Regions from separate parts of the Paenibacillus sp. FSL P4-0081 genome, predicted to be linked through region 1. Evidence: predicted binding sites of a transcription regulator. Region 1 holds the regulator's gene; each other region holds the start of a gene.
The links. The regulator Rex, encoded in region 1, represses fermentation and respiration genes when NADH is low (regulators of the CRP and FNR family bind a similar motif). The targets are predictions, from matches to a motif close to TTGTGAAATATTTCACAA.

Region 1 (4,189 bases):
CTTCACTCCGCTCGTTCCACTGATCCTTCATAATGTAGGCATAAAACTGGCTTAGTCCGAACAGAAGGAGCAGAACCAGGGAAATCCCCAGCGGAAGCCATTTTCTCCTCTTCTTCAACATGCAGCTTCCTTTCCCTTTAAACCTGTATTACCGTTTAAGCAGTCCCTCGAACGTTTCCTGCGCTTTGCGGCGGATAGCTTCTTCATCTAGTGTCAGACATTGTCCGTGCTTCACAACCTGTTTGCCGTTCACCCAGACATTCTCCACATCCTTGGCACTGGCTGAATATACCGCATGGGACAAAAGATCGGTATGCGGCAGCAAGTGCGGCTGATCAATATCAATCGCAATGAAGTCGGCTTTCATCCCTGCTGCAAGCCGGCCTACCTGGTTCAGGAAAATAGACTGTGCACCATATTCGGTCGCCATCAGCAGCGCCTCTGGAGCCGGTACTGCTGTAGGATCACCGCTTACACCTTTGTGGATCAGCGCGGCCAGCCGCATTTCTTCGAACATATCCAGGTTGTTGTTGCTTGCCGCACCGTCCGTACCCAGGGAGACCTTAACTCCTGCTCTAAGAAGCTCAGGAACACGGGCTACTCCGCTGGCCAGCTTCAGATTGCTGCCGGGATTGTGGGATACACCAACATTGTGGCGGGCCAGAATCTCAATCTCTTCATCGTTCAGATGAACACCATGGGCGATCAGGGACGGCCGGGTGAACATTCCCAGCTTCTCCAGATGAGCGACCGGACGCAGGCCGTAATCGGCCACATTCTGCTCCACTTCATGACGCGTTTCGGACATATGCGTGTGCATCGGCAGATCAAGATCATGAGCCGCCTGGACAAACTTCATGAAAAACTCCGGAGGACAGGTGTAAGGCGCATGCGGCGAGAGCATTGCAGTAATTCTGCCGTCAGCCTTGCCATGCCAGTTCCGGGCAAAAGCAATCGCCTCCGCGAGCTTATGATTCTGCACCTCTTCCGGACAAAGGCCAATAACACCGCGCATAAGTACAGCACGGATGCCTGACTGCTCGGTAACCTCAGCAACCCGGTCCATATGGTCATACATATCGAGGAAGGTCGTAGTGCCGCCCTTCAGCATCTCAAGAACGGACAAAGAGGTTCCCCAGTACACATCATCACCGGTGAATTTCTCTTCCATCGGCCACATTTTTTCCTGCAGCCAAGCCTGCAGTACCATATCATCGCCGTAGCCGCGCAGCAGTGACATCGCCGCATGGCCGTGGGTGTTGACGAGACCCGGCATGAACAGCAGCCGGCTGCCGTCAATAACCTCGGCATCCTCTTCAATTACAGGCTTATCTTCACCTATGTAAGTAATCAGATCATTTTCGATGGTCATATAACCGCTCAGCACCGGCTTATCGCTGCCAGGCACCAGAAAACGCCCGTTTTTAATAATGGTTTTATTGCTGCTCATCTTCAGCTTCGTCCTTTCCGTCATGCAAATAATAAGCCAGACTCTGCAGATCCGTAGTGAAATCGGCGGCATGAATCCGGATATTGGCCGGAGTCTTCAGAATTACAGGCGCAAAATTCAGGATCGCCTCAATGCCCGAATCCACCAGAATGTCAGCAACGTTCTGTGCTTCACTGTCCGGAACGGTAATAATCCCGATGCGGATGCCCTGTGCACGGATGGTATCCCCCAGCTCACTCATCGGCTGAACAGTCAACGAGTTGATCTGCTGGCCTACCTTAGGCTCATAAGCATCAAATACAGCTGTAATCTTCATCGTATCCTTCAAGTAAGCATTGTAATTCGACAAGGCGTGGCCAAGATTACCTGCACCTACCAGAGCTACATTAATCTGCTGGTCCAGCTTGAGAATATGCCTGATCTTCTCAATCAGATAAGAGACATCATAACCAATGCCTTTTCTGCCGAAATCACCAAAATAAGCCAGGTCCTTGCGGATCTGGGCGGGGTTGAGATCAAGCTTCTGTCCCAGCTCCTGAGAAGAAACTGTTGAGATTTCACGTTTTTGGAGATCGTTCAGGAAACGCAGGTACACTGGGAGTCTGCGAACGACGGCCTCCGATATTTTATCCGATTTCATGTTTTCTCCTCCTAAAAGTTTTGATAGCATATGCTGCTTGATTCAACTTCGCAAAACTCGCTTCGTAAGCATTCACTTAGGTTTTATAGCATATGCTGCTTGATAAGCCGGTTATAGGAACCGTGCTCCGGGTACTACTGCCCGTTTGGGCAGCAGCAGTGGAGCACGGGACTTCAGAACAATAATTACTTATACATAATATCAACCGGAGACGGATTATTAAACCCCGCCTTCTTCAAGCCATTCTGCAATCCGCGGAACGATCTGATCCGTCAGCATATGCTCCATCTTGGGACCGGGCAGCGAATACAGGAAATACTTCCCATAATAAGATTCGATTACCCTGGTATCATATACAATAACGATTCCGCGGTCCTGCGCGGTGCGGACCAGCCGCCCGAAGCCTTGCTTGAAGCGGATTACAGCCTGCGGGACGGACAGCTTCATGAACGGATTCTTCTTCTGTGCCTGGAGCAGCTCCGACTTCGCTTCAGCCAGCGGATGATTAGGCGGCTGGAACGGAAGTCTGACAATGGCCAGACAGGTCAAAGCTTCACCGGGAATGTCTACACCTTCCCAGAAGCTGCTCGTACCCAGCAAGACTGACGCTGTACTGTCCTGGAACCGCCGGATCAGCTTGCTCCGGCTGCCGCCTTCTACGCCTTGTCCAAGCACCGCGATATCCTGCGAAGCCAGGGCCTCCTTCAGCGGATCATAGACCTGGCGCAGCATCTTGTAGGAGGTGAAGAGCACCAGCATCCGCCCGCGGGTAGCCACGGCAGTTTCTGCCAGAGAATGGACCAGTGTATCCACAAAGCGGGCATCCCCTATGCTTCCCTTGACACTCGGGAAATCACGGGGAATGACAAGCAGTGCCTGCTCACGGTATTTGAACGGCGACGGAAGCAGGGCTGTCATCAGACGGCCCTGCTCTGCAGCCTCACCAAGACCGAGATTATCTATCATGAACTGGAATGACTTATCCACAGACAAGGTGGCCGAGGTCAGGATGATACTCTTCTTCTTGTCGAAGAACAGCTCCCTGAGCTGGGTGCTCACATCCACCGGAACGGCATACATCTGCAGCGATTTGCCGCGGTAATTGCCGCTCCCCTCCAGCCAGTAGACGATATTCTCGTCATTCAGTCCCATAAAGAAACGGATCTGCTCCCGGATGGAGGCCAGGTCCTTGAACAACCCGCCGATATCCGTCACAAGACTGTCCGAAGAGGACTGGCTGTCCGTATCACGCATCTCACTGAGCATTTTATCACCCTTGCGGATGATATCACTCAAGCTGAGATGGAGTGTATTCTCCAGAGCAGCCAGCTCCTCCCACTCTTTGGGCTTCTTGCCCGGCTGCAGGCGTGCGACAAGCTGGCCGGCTTCACCGGCTCCGGCATCGCTGCGTTCAGGCAGCAGGCCGAAGAGCTTGTCGCTAAGTGTATCCCAGGACTCCTTGACGGTAAGCAGATCCGGATAGATCCGGTCGATAACACCGCTCCATTCCGAAGCCTGCTCACTGCCGGACGACTGCAGGGTCTGGCGCAGGGCAGGCAGCTGTCCGCTCCGGCTGTCCTTGTACAGACGGGTGAGCGTATGCGCCACGGTGAAATATTTCATCTGCATTCCGAGATGTTTGCCGGCAATGTCCTCCAGATGATGCGCCTCATCAATGATGAGATGCTCGTAAGCCGGAAGCAGCTGATGCCCGGCCTTAACATCTGCGAATAACTTGGAGTGGTTAGTCACCACCACATCGGAAATCCCGGCTTCATGCTTGGCCCGGTGATAATAACATTTCCTGAACCAAGGGCATGAGCGTCCCAGACAAGAGTCGGTATCACTGGCTACGGTCTCCCAGAAATCACCGCCGCGCCCGCTTAAGTTCAGCTCTTCATCATCGCCGGTCTCCGTCTGGGTCAGCCAGACCATCATCTGCGCGGCCGTAAGCGCTTCTTCCCTGGGACTTGTGAAGTCCCTTTTATTAATTCTATGTTCAAACTTACGGAGACACAAATAGTGTCCTCTCCCCTTAAAGATCGCTGCCTTGAACGGAAAGGGCACAACACTCGTCAAAAGAGGGATGTCGCGCTCAC
Region 2 (4,189 bases), 4.0 Mb from region 1:
TGTTCAGCAGCATGGCCCCCATGAAGAAGAGCCAGAAGCTGACGGCGTTAAGCCGCGGGAACGCGACGTCACGCGCGCCGATCTGCAGCGGAATGATCACATTCATCAGACCGATGATGAACGGCATGGCCATGAACAGGATCATGATTAGGCCATGCGTGGTAAATACCTCATTGTAATGCTGGGCATCGAGGAATTTCATTTCCGGCGCTGCCGTCTGCAGACGCATCATCATCGCGTCCACACCGCCGCGGAACAGCATGAGCAGCGCCGCGAGGATATACATGACACCGATTTTTTTGTGATCTACAGTAGTAAGCCATTCACGCCAGAGGTATCCCCATTTCTTGAAATAGGTAAGCCCGACGAGAATCCCGATGGTGGCAAGTGCAATGCTGACCATGGCTCCGTATATCAAGGGTTCGCCGTGAACCTTAAATTTGTCTAAATCCATTAGGGTGGCTCCTTTCAGTGTGTTACGTTAAGCTCTTGCAGAGCTAGTGGCCATCATGAGTCTCGGCATCTACGGGTGAGCTTGGCAGCGGCTGTTCGACTTCCGGATCAGGTTCGCTGTCAAATTCGGTTCCGCTGGACGGCTCAGGAGAAGGGTGGATCTCTTTGTTATCCTGATGCTCTTCACTGCCGTTGTCCATATCCATCTCACTTCCGTCACCACTCATGTGTTCACTGTGGTCTCCAGGGGGAGGACTGAACTCCAAATGGGTCGAGGAATAGGTTTTGCGTCCGAGGAAGTCCGTGGCGAGCAGGCCTTTGAATTCATCTTCTGTAAGCTCAGGCGCGGTTTCCTTGACGTCATTCACCCATTCGTCATAATCCTTGTTGCTCATAACAAGGGCTTCAAATTCCATGTGGGCAAAGCCTTTACCGCTGAAGTTGGCATTCTTTCCGATATAAGAGCCTTCGGTATCAGCAGAAAGGTGAAGCGTGGTGAGCATGTCGCTCATGGCGTACTTTTGTCCGGCAAGCTGTGGAATCCATAAGCTGGTAATGGTGCCGAATGAGTACATTCTGAATTCAACTGCACGATGCACAGGCATATTCACGTAGTTAACCGTTTCAATGCCTTCCTCCGGATAGCTGAAATGCCACTTCCAGTTGGAGGATGAAGCGTAAATGACCAGCGGTGTCTGATCTTTGTAATCCGCGGCCACGTTCTCAACCTCGGTAGTTGTCTTGACGGTTACAACTGACAAGAAGGCGACGATAATGATCGGGATAATAATCCAGATCGCTTCAAGTACCTTGTTGCCCTCCTCGTGTTCAGGAATGTAACCCTCGTTACTCTTCTTCGCCCGGTATTTCACCAGAACAAAGATATATAAGATGTAGACAACTGCCAGAACACCAAGCATTACAACAATGGAGAGAATGATGGTGTCCGATAACGTCCTTGCAGACGGCCCCTTCGGGTTCAGAACAGCGATCGAGCTGCATCCCGGCAGGAGAAGGATCAGGCTTAGAAACAAAGCGTATAACGGTCCCTTTTTTTTCATATAGAACTCCTTCCTTCAATACTACTTTTCATTCGCCGTTCATTAACGGTCTTACTACTTAACCTGTATCTATAGTAAGAACTACTTACCCATAATGCAAAATACATATTTTGTATATTAGGCTAAAAAAAGACCTTAAAAATGGCGAACAAGTTAAATATGTGTGATCAAATTGTTACAACTACTTAAAGGTATGATAAAGATCACTGTAGTGGCGCAGTTTAAGCTAATTTTAAGGTTGTTCAAACTTTGTTCAAGATTGCACAATTGTTATTAATTTTGTCACATTTATTTTGGGTCAAAAAGATGTGATTTAACCGCATATTGCTTGCTGTGACAGCATTCGACGCGAATTGTCGTATTTCAGAAAAAAAGCTGAATAATCATTTTCTCATTGCAAAAAGGGTAACAATATTTTAGCTTGCGGTTACAATCTCTCAAATTACGTTATATCTATGTGTGATAAAGTAATAGACAAATATACATAGATTGGAGATTGCTGCTGTGCCCATTAAAAAAATAATGCTGTTATTCTTCTCTTTATTCCTGATTACGGGTCTTGTACAGATCCCTGCTAACGCTGAAGGTAAGACTAATGTACTAAAGCTCGGGATCAACGATAAATTGAGCGGTATAGAAGCCGTGTCTGTAAAAGGCACTTACTATGTCCCGCTGCGTGCTCTGGCCGATGAATTAAAATGGACGCTTACCGGCCTGACCGACGGAGTTCTGGTGTCTGGCGGCTCCGGCTCGCTGACCTTGCAGGGCGATGCCGGCGCTGTGCTCAAAGATGGCACAGTGGTGCCTGTGAGCACTTTTTTGCAGGACGGTAAACTTATGGTTCCGCTGAAAGTAAGCGGGTATCTTGGGTATATCATATCCTTTGCGGGGGATAAATATTTACTCCGGGTGAAGGACGGCTCGGCGGGGCTTACGGATGAAGCCTTTGTCACCCAGTATGCAGCAGAGCTGAAGCCGAAGGAAACAGTGCCTGCGGCTCCTGCGCCATCCGCTGAACCCGGCAAGCCGGGACAAACCGTGTATCTTACTTTTGATGACGGCCCGTCGGCGACGACTTCCCAGCTGCTGGATATCTTAAGCAAGTATGAGGTGCAGGCAACCTTCTTCATGCTGGGAAATAATATGAACAAATATCCTTCGCAGGTGAAGCGGATTGTGAAGGAGGACTACGGCCTGGGGCTTCATGGCATGACACACCGCAAGGAGAAATTCTATGCTTCCCCGGCTGCGGCACTGGCGGAGATGTCGGGCGATAATGCTGTCCTTAAGAAGCTGACGGGTGCTACTACAACGCTAATCCGGCCGCCTTACGGAAGCAAACCGTATTTCACCAAGTCTTTCCGGGATAAGGTGCTGGGTCAGGGCTATCATCTCTGGGACTGGAATGTGGATTCGAATGACTGGAGATACAAAGAGGACAGTGACAAGATCTACAATACAGTAATGGAGCAGGTTCACACGCTGAAGAAGTCGAAGACCAATCCGGTTATTCTGATGCATGATCAGAAGGCCACCCTCAAGGTGCTGCCGCGTCTGCTAGAAGCGCTTAAGAAGGATGGCTACACCTTCCAGGTCATTACAAAGGATATGGAGCCGGTGAATTTCTGGAAGGATAAACGGTAATCAGAAGGATTTGAATGCAAAAGAGCAAGCTGCGGGAGGTTTCCGGCCGCTTGCTCTTTTTTGCGGCCCGCCGAATCGCCGGAAATCCTGCATAAAGTACAACAATGCAGGTTCGCGCCGGCTGAATCAGCGGCCAGATGTGTTAGCACGAGAGTAACGGAGGCGCTACTTGTACAGATATTGGACAAGCATATTGACCAGCTCCGACTTCAACCGGTCCACGGCAATCCGCTGCGGGGAGAAGGAAATGACATCGACGATTGCACTCACCGCTTCGAACACAATTACGGAAGCTGCCTCAACGTCTTCAGTCTTCAATTCATCCTGACCCATCTGCAGGTACTTAAGCGTTCTGAGCCGGCCTGTTTCATATTGGGCATCCATCAGCTGCTTGATGACCTCATCACTGTGGTACATGATGCTCAGATCTTTATGATATCCGATAAACGCCTTATGCGAGAGCAGAAGGGTGTCTATCAGATGCAGAATCAGCTCGGAGCGGCCGATCGTTTCGAAATTAATCTCTGACATTGAAGCATCGATCCTGGCCAGAAGGTCATCGCCGTACATATGGAGAACATCGATGAATACGGCTCTTTTATCAATAAAATAGGAATAGAAGCTGCCTGTGGATACCCCGGCCGCCGCTGCGATTTCCTTGGTATTGGTCTGATGGAAGCCCTTGTCCGAGAATAGCTTCATTGCCGCCCGGATAATGGCTTCCTTGGTTCTGATACTGCGCTCCTGCTGCGGAGTTCTAACTTTGTCCTCGATTTCACCCATGTCTTAAGGTCCCCCTTATAGTACGAATTCTAGAGGAGCCGTTTTAAGCTGTCAATAAAAGTTGAACCATGGTTCGTTTTTTGTGATTGACAAATGTGAACTTTGGTTCATATAATGCGAATATGAACTTTATTTCATATTTTGAAGGGTGATGGAGATGGGCGTTAGAACACGAAGAGCGTTATCTTTTACGGCAATAGTCCTGGGCTTTTTCATGGCGCTGCTGGATACGACGATTATTAATATTG
Region 3 (4,189 bases), 260 kb from region 1:
ATTGCGAACGGCTGCTACTTTGTAAACAAAGAAGAAGCTGCCAAGCTGACAAGCGGCGCAATGAATGTAGAAAAATGTGCGGTTAACCCGGCTATCGTCGGCCAATCCGCTGTGAAGATCGCTGAAATGTGCGGAATTCAGGTTCCTGCCGGCACGAAGATCCTGGTAGCTGAACTTGAAGGCGTAGGTACCAAATATCCGTTGTCCGCTGAGAAGCTGAGCCCTGTTCTGGCTTGCTACAAAGTGAAGAACGCAGATCAGGGTATCGAACGCGCAGCTGAAATCGTTGAATTTGGCGGCATGGGCCACAGCTCGGCTATCCACTCGAACAACGAAGAAGTAATCATGAAGTTCTCCAACCGTCTGCAAACCGGACGTATTCTCGTCAACTCGCCATCCACACACGGCGCAATTGGCGATATTTACAATACTAATATCCCTTCATTGACACTGGGCTGCGGATCTTATGGACGCAACTCTGTATCGCAAAACGTGACTGCAATCAATCTGATCAACGTGAAAAGGGTGAACCGTCGTACCGTGAATATGCAATGGTTTAAAGTACCTGACAAGATTTACTTCGAAAAGGGATCCACACAGTACCTGGCCAAAATGCCTGATATCACTCGCGTAGCTATTATTACTGACCCTATGATGGTTAAACTGGGCTATGTGGAAAGAGTTGAGCATTACCTGCGTCAACGCCAGACTCCGGTAGCGATCGAAGTGTTCTCGGAAGTTGAACCGGATCCATCGACAACTACTGTAGAAAAAGGCGCTGCAATGATGAACAGATTCCAGCCGGACTGCATCATCGCACTCGGCGGCGGTTCCCCAATGGATGCTGCAAAAGGAATGTGGTTGTTCTACGAACACCCGGATGCAGACTTCAACGGCCTGAAACAGAAGTTCATGGATATCCGCAAACGGGTATACAAATTCCCTAAGCTCGGCAACAAAGCGAAATTCGTTGCGATTCCAACAACTTCCGGTACAGGTTCTGAAGTAACTTCGTTCGCAGTTATCACAGACAAGACAACTGGCAATAATACTAAGTATCCGCTTGCTGATTATGAGCTGACTCCAGACGTAGCTATTATTGATCCGGAGTTTGTATACAGCTTGCCGAAAACTGCTGTTGCCGATACAGGTATGGATGTATTGACACATGCAATTGAAGCTTATGTATCTGTAATGGCTAGTGACTATTCCGATGGTCTGGCAATCAAAGCCATTCAACTGGTATTCCAGTGGCTGGAGAAATCCGCACTGCAAGGCGACAAGCTTGCCCGCGAAAAAATGCACAACGCTTCGACTCTGGCAGGTATGGCTTTCGCTAATGCATTCCTGGGTATCAACCACAGCTTGGCGCACAAATGGGGCGGACAGTATCACACAGCACATGGCCGTACCAATGCCATCCTGATGCCGCATGTTATCCGTTACAATGCCAAGAAACCTACGAAGTTCGCTTCGTTCCCTAAATATTCGCACTTTGTAGCTGACGAACGGTATGCTGAAATTGCCCGTATCCTGGGATTGCCAGCACGCACAACCGAAGAAGGCGTAACCAGCTTGATCAATGCAATCCGCGACATGAACAAAAAACTCGGTATCGAAGAATCCTTCTCGGCTCTTGGCTTTGATCCTAAGGACTTCGAATCCCGTGTAGATTACCTGGCTGACCGTGCATTTGAAGACCAATGTACAACTGCCAATCCAAAAATGCCGCTGGTATCTGAACTTGCTGATGTATACCGCAACGCATTCTATGGAAGATTCGACAACTAATTTAAGATTGTCTGGCAAAGAACAAGGTTAAAGGTTAATATGGAACTGGATGGAAGTGACAAATATCACCGAAAGAGTGATATTTGTCACAGTCCTTTTTCAGAAAATAAACTAAAATGTTTATATAAACAACGATCCCAGTTATGAAGCCGCGATTGTGAATTTTATAACAACCAATAGCTATGGGATCACGAGACACGGGATTAACCTTCAAGCCCGCGATCTCTACAAATATACTAAATATAAATGGAGGGATTTAGCATGTCGGTGATTGAAAGAGAAGTACAAGAGGTTAAGTCGGGTTGGAGAAGTTTTACTAAGGGTACATGGGCTAAGAAAGTTGACGTTAATAACTTTATTGCCAAGAACATCAAGCCTTATGAAGGAAATGAAGAATTCCTGGTAGGTCCTACCAGCAACACCACTGAACTGTGGAAGATTATCTCCCAGCTTAGCAAGGAAGAAAGAGAAAGAGGCGGAGTATGGGATGTATCCCTCGATACTGTCTCCACGATCACTTCCCACAATCCAGGCTACATCGACAAGGATAAGGAACAAATTGTCGGCGTTCAGACTGATGCTCCTTTCAGACGTTCCATTCAACCGTTCGGCGGTATCAAAATGATGATCGACGCCACTAAAGCTTATGGCTTCGAGCTTCCGCAAAATATCGTTGACATGTTCACGAACATCCGCAAAACGCATAACCAAGGCGTATTTGATGCATATACACCAGACATGAGAGCTGTGCGTAAATCCGGCGTAATTACAGGTCTTCCTGATGCTTATGGCCGCGGACGTATCATCGGCGACTATCGCCGTATTGCCCTGTATGGTATTGATTTCCTGATTAAAGACAAGAAACAACAATTGACTGAACTTGAAGTAGATTCCATGACAGAAGAAGTAATTCGTCTGCGTGAAGAGCTGTCCGAGCAAATGCGTGCTCTGGGCGAACTGAAACAAATGGCTGCTGCTCATGGTCTTGATATCTCTAAACCAGCTAATAACTTCAAAGAAGCTACTCAATGGGTATACTTCGGTTATCTGGCTGCAGTTAAAGAGCAAAACGGTGCGGCAATGTCCCTCGGACGCGTATCCTCTTTCCTTGATATCTATGTACAACGTGATTTCGAAGAAGGTACTCTTACTGAAGAGCAAGCACAAGAAATCGTTGACCATTTCGTAATGAAACTGCGTATCGTGAAATTCCTGCGTACGCCTGACTATAATGATCTGTTCTCCGGCGACCCTACTTGGGTAACTGAATCCATCGGTGGTATGGCTGAAGACGGAACAACACGCGTAACTAAGAACAGCTTCCGTTTCCTGCATACCCTGTACAACCTGGGTCCTGCACCAGAGCCGAACCTGACCGTACTGTGGTCCGAAAAGCTGCCTGAAGGCTTCAAAAAATATTGTGCTAAGGTTTCCATCGAAACCAGTGCGATCCAATATGAGAACGATGATGTAATGCGTCCATACTGGGGTGAAGATTACGCAATTGCCTGCTGCGTATCCCCAATGCGTATCGGTAAACAAATGCAGTTCTTCGGTGCCCGTGCCAACCTGGCAAAAGCCCTGTTGTATGCAATCAACGGCGGTAAGGATGAAAAATCCGGCGCTCAGGTAGGTCCTGAATATCCGGCGATCACTTCCGAATACCTTGATTACGACGAAGTAATGAAACGCTTCAAACCAATGATGGAATGGCTGGCTAAGACTTATGTCAACACGCTGAACATCATTCACTACATGCATGACAAATATTCTTACGAACGTATCGAAATGGCACTGCATGACCGCGACATTCTGCGTACTATGGCTTGCGGTATTGCCGGTCTGTCCGTTGCTGCCGACTCCCTGAGCGCAATTAAATACGCTAAGGTTAAACCGATCCGCAACGAAGAAGGTATTGCTATCGACTTCGAAACTGAAGGTGAATTCCCTTGCTACGGTAACAACGACGACGCTGTTGACAACATCGCGGTTGAACTGGTTGAAACCTTCATGAGCATGATCCGTAAAAACAAAACTTACCGTGATGCTGTACCGACTCAATCGGTATTGACTATCACTTCGAACGTTGTTTATGGTAAGAAGACTGGTACTACTCCTGATGGACGTAAAAAAGGCGAACCGTTCGCACCTGGTGCTAACCCAATGCACGGACGCGACAAGAAGGGTGCACTTGCTTCCCTGAACTCTGTTGCTAAACTGCCTTACTCCGATGCACAGGATGGTATCTCCAACACATTCTCAATCGTTCCTAAGGCTCTGGGTAAAGACGAAGAATCCCGTAAGTCCAACCTGGTATTCATGATGGACGGATACTTCCACAACAACGCTCAGCACTTGAATGTTAACGTATTTAACCGTGAGCAGCTGATTGATGCAA
Region 4 (4,189 bases), 1.9 Mb from region 1:
CGACAATCGCTACTCCGTCTCTGCGTCCCAGACTGGCAAGTGTCCCGGAATTCACCGGACTGAAGGTCTCGGAGGCTTTATCATTCAGGTAAGCGTAAAGGTTATAACCGATCAGTTCACCCATCTGCCAGGCGATTTGTGCCGTTGGCGGATACGGACGGCCGTCCGGTGCGAACACAACCGCACTGTCACCGGCTACAAATACATTCTGGTGTGAAGTGGATTGCAGGAACTCATTCACGGTTGCGCGGCCGCGGTTCACTTCAAGCCCGGACTCACCGATCAGCGGGTTGCCCTGCACGCCGCCGGTCCAGACGAAGGTATTCGCCACAATCTGGCGGCCGTCCTTCAGATCAATGGTATTGCCTGCTACATTAGTAACAGGAAGACCTGTCAGGAACTGAACTCCCCGTTTCTCGAGGCTGGTTGTAGCGCGCTCAATCAGATGATCCGGCAGAACCGGAAGAATCTTCGGGCCGGCTTCTACGAGCAGCAGCTGGATCTCAGCCGGATTCACTCCATATTTCTTAGTCAGCTTGGGCAGTACATCGGCAATTTCACCTACAAGCTCAACACCTGTCAAGCCGCCCCCGCCGATCAGGATGGTTGCATCGGCCGCATTGCCGCTTTTGGCATATTCACGAATCCGGTCTTCAATATGTCCGTGAATCCGCAGTGCATCCGCCGCCGATTTCAGCACCATGCTGTACTGTTCAAGTCCCGGAATGCCGAAATAAGCCGTCGTGCTGCCCAGACCGACAACAAGAGCATCATAAGTCAGCATTACACCATCCGAGAGGATGATTTGCTTGTTCTCCACCGAGAACGAATTAACCTTGGCAATCTTCAGATCGATATCCTTACCGGCGAACAGCTTGGCAAGCGGCATGGCAACCGCCTGTTCAGAAGCACTTCCTGCTGCAAGGCGGTGTAGTTCGGTAATGATCTGGTGTGTCGGATACTGATTAACCACTGTAACTCTGGCTTCAGCTTTGCTCATATATTTGCGCACGGTTAGCGCACTCAATAAGCCGCCGTAACCTGCACCTAGAATAACTATGTGTTTTGACATCATATTTCCTCCATCCCTACGATTAAGAATTGAACAATAATTACTTACCGGATTGGCGTTCGCCGCTGACCTGCAGGTATGCATTCATGAAACGGAGCACGTTTTGTACCTGCGGGTCCTTGATCATTTTCATCATGCCAAACAGGCTGATGGTTTCACTGCTTGCATCCGCGCGGTCTTTCGCTTCAATAACCGTAGCCGCCAAATTCTTGACAGAGCCTACCACAGGACCCGCCATCTCCTTGATTGCGCCTACCGTATCATTTTTCAATACTTCATCCGTTGCAACCGACTGTACGAAATCGACCGATTTGGTTAATACATTCACCAGTTGGGTAATCTGCGGCAGCTGCTCCACCAGAAGAATCAGGGATTCCTGAACTTCCGGCTTCAGAAGCTGATTCAGCAAATCCTCTTGGGGAAGGCCTGCTGCGGGTATTTCTTGTTCCAAAGGGGTTTGGGTAATGGTTTCTGACATATTGAAGTCTCCTTTACAATGGCATTGCTGCTTAAAAGTATTCATCCACTGAAACTATGTGACTATTATAACATTCCGGTTGTAATAAATGTCACAATGTTTTTGGCTTTATAGCCTTATTTTGTGATTAAAATCACTTCTTTTCTCGCTTTTTCAAAATTTATCGACTATTTGAACTAAAATTCACAATTTACTGTTGTTTAATCATTGACGTACACTTGTAGTTGTGATATTTTAAGCAAGTAACTTATTGTAAGCTTATTTATTAATATCAGCTATTGATTTTTACTAACCAACATACATATCCCAATGGAGGTCATTATTTATGAGTGCTTTTTCAGAATTGGTACAGTCCCGCAGATCGGCAATGAATTTCGTTGAAGGGGTGCAAATCCCACAGAATGAGCTGGAGGAGATGTTCTCACTGGCCCGCCTGGCTCCATCGGCCTTCAACCTGCAGCACGCCCACTACAAAGTCATCAGCGATGACACTGTGAAGGAAGAAATCCGTAAAGGTGCTTACGGTCAATACAAAATCCACACCGCCTCGGCTGTCATCGTCGTGCTGGGTGACAAAAACGCCTACCAGCAGGCTCCAGAAATCTATAGCGGACTTAAAATGCTGGGAGCCATGAGCGAAGAGGATTACGACCGCACCATTCAGTCTATTAATGATTCTTATACTGGAAAAGACGCTTTCCAGCGGGATGAAGCAATCCGCAATGCTTCCTTGTCAGCTATGCAGTTCATGCTGATTGCCAAAGACAAGGGCTGGGATACCTGCCCGATGATCGGTTTTGATCCGGAGGCGGTGAAAGCTACCCTCGGGCTCAGCGACAACTTCGTTCCGGTAATGCTGATTACGATCGGCAAAGACAACAAGCACAAAATTAGACCGCGCGGCTACCGCAAGCCGGTTAATGAGTTCGTTGAATTTATCTGAGAATAAACCCGGTCCAGCGAAGTCCCTGTTTAATAGTTGACAGCAAAAAGGTCTTCCGGCAGCTTAACCGGAAGACCTTTTTGCTGTGATTTTATAAGATAAAGCTTCAGTCTGATGTTCATTTGGCATAATGCAGTATAGCCGCTGCCGCGCGTTCCCGCCGCTCCGCATCGGGACTGTGCAGGGCAGCCTTCAGAACAGCCAGCGCCTCAGCTATTGTGGCTTCATCCACACGGGCCGGGGAATGAGCAGTCTCCATATCGCCAGCCGAAGAATCTGCAAGCCACAAATCCATTCTTGCTGCAGGCAGCAGCCCTGAATAGCGGGTAACCTCCTGATCCGAAGCAAGCCGTGCTTGTACTGCAGAATTCACAGCTGTACGGGGCAGACTCTTCAGCCAGGTTACTCCGCGCCGGTGCGCAGTTCCGCCCTCCACACTCTCCTGCCGGGCATCAAAGAAATAATCACCCAGATCGCCAAGGTATACCCATTCCTCATCCGCAATCAGCACATAATCCCCGTCCTGCATCACGTTGACGAACGTGTCTAAACTGCTGAGAGCTTCTTCCAGCTCCTGCCCCTGATAAGCTCCGGATGCAGCCAGCCTGCTGCGGATATCCTCTCTCCCGCTGGACTCCAGATCTCCAACAACAGGATCTCCCGCACATACATAATTATCCTCCAGAAAAGACTTGATTAACCCGCTGCGGGTTCCGTCAAGCCTCACTCCAAACAAACTCATCCTTTTCTTCCTCCCTCAAGTGCCCGGATAGCTGAACCGCAACATAACAATCAGTAAATTATACAGCAAACGGCAACGCTTTTGCCGTCCATTTTATAAGACAGCACTGTTCCAGGGCACCAAATTTGCCCTGCAGGTGAATCAAGCTAGAGATTGTGAAGCTACCTGCGGACAAATCATGCTGGAGCTAAGTAGCTTAGCAATTGCACTTTTCCTCACCTGGAGCTTGGCTGGAGATTGGCTAGAGCATCACGGGCTCATGAACGCATCAGCTCGTGAGGAGCACTGGGATTCCGTTATTTGCGAAGAAATGGCGAATTGCCAGGACATTCGGACTGAGATTCCGTTAATGTCCTGAAACGCCTTGTTATAGCGCTTAAAAGAACAGGATAAAGGATTCTCAGTCCGAATCCTCCTGATCAGGAGGCTTTTTGGCGAAATAAGGGCTTGTGTTCGGAATCCTCCTAAAAAACTAAGGATAAGGAAGCATAATAGCGCTTACATGATCTTACAGTGAAAAATAACCGCAAATTTAAAGTATTCGCCTTTTTACGGCTGCGGCATGTCACGGTATAATACAGGTATCAACTCAAGGAACCATACACTGCGGTAAGAACGCATGCGGGGGCAGAATCTCCGGCAGTCCTCTTAAGCAGCTGTACTCCCTGAGCTTGAGACTATATCTTTGATCCTGGCGTTATAGCTTTCAATCCATCCCTACACGAAATGGTATGAGCTTCTTAAAGCTCAAAAGCCCACAATCAATCCTATCGTGGTCAGCGGATGAATTAGAGAAGATTTAACGGGCAGGATAGGCAAATTGACTGCCGCCTCGGACGATTTCTACCCGGCTGAGTACAAAGGATAGGATAAGGAGTCTGAGAAGAACATGGGTATAGTGGTTATTATATAAACCTCTATTGTTGATGAAGCTATCAATAATAGAGGTTTATA

Region 2: the regulator Rex is predicted to act here: its motif matches at 1,764-1,781, upstream of qoxA (cytochrome aa3 quinol oxidase subunit II).
Region 3: the regulator Rex is predicted to act here: its motif matches at 1,947-1,964, upstream of pflB (formate C-acetyltransferase).
Region 4: the regulator Rex is predicted to act here: its motif matches at 1,630-1,647, upstream of P40081_RS14025 (DUF1641 domain-containing protein).

What each region holds. Positions count from the first base shown of each region.
Region 1 is NZ_CP009280.1:5,253,217-5,257,405, forward strand. Features, by position in the region: gene P40081_RS22525 (cell wall elongation regulator TseB-like domain-containing protein) at 1-121, opposite strand, end outside; gene P40081_RS22530 (amidohydrolase) at 149-1,450, opposite strand; gene P40081_RS22535 (redox-sensing transcriptional repressor Rex) at 1,437-2,090, opposite strand; gene dinG (ATP-dependent DNA helicase DinG) at 2,310-4,189, opposite strand, start outside.
Region 2 is NZ_CP009280.1:1,252,078-1,256,266, forward strand. Features, by position in the region: gene qoxB (cytochrome aa3 quinol oxidase subunit I) at 1-454, opposite strand, end outside; gene qoxA (cytochrome aa3 quinol oxidase subunit II) at 498-1,514, opposite strand; gene P40081_RS05370 (polysaccharide deacetylase family protein) at 2,019-3,158, shown strand; gene P40081_RS05375 (TetR/AcrR family transcriptional regulator) at 3,324-3,941, opposite strand; gene P40081_RS05380 (MFS transporter) at 4,099-4,189, shown strand, end outside.
Region 3 is NZ_CP009280.1:5,510,398-5,514,586, reverse strand. Features, by position in the region: gene adhE (bifunctional acetaldehyde-CoA/alcohol dehydrogenase) at 1-1,791, shown strand, start outside; gene pflB (formate C-acetyltransferase) at 2,053-4,189, shown strand, end outside.
Region 4 is NZ_CP009280.1:3,373,155-3,377,343, reverse strand. Features, by position in the region: gene P40081_RS14030 (NAD(P)/FAD-dependent oxidoreductase) at 1-1,072, opposite strand, end outside; gene P40081_RS14025 (DUF1641 domain-containing protein) at 1,113-1,550, opposite strand; gene P40081_RS14020 (nitroreductase family protein) at 1,876-2,493, shown strand; gene P40081_RS14015 (hypothetical protein) at 2,612-3,235, opposite strand.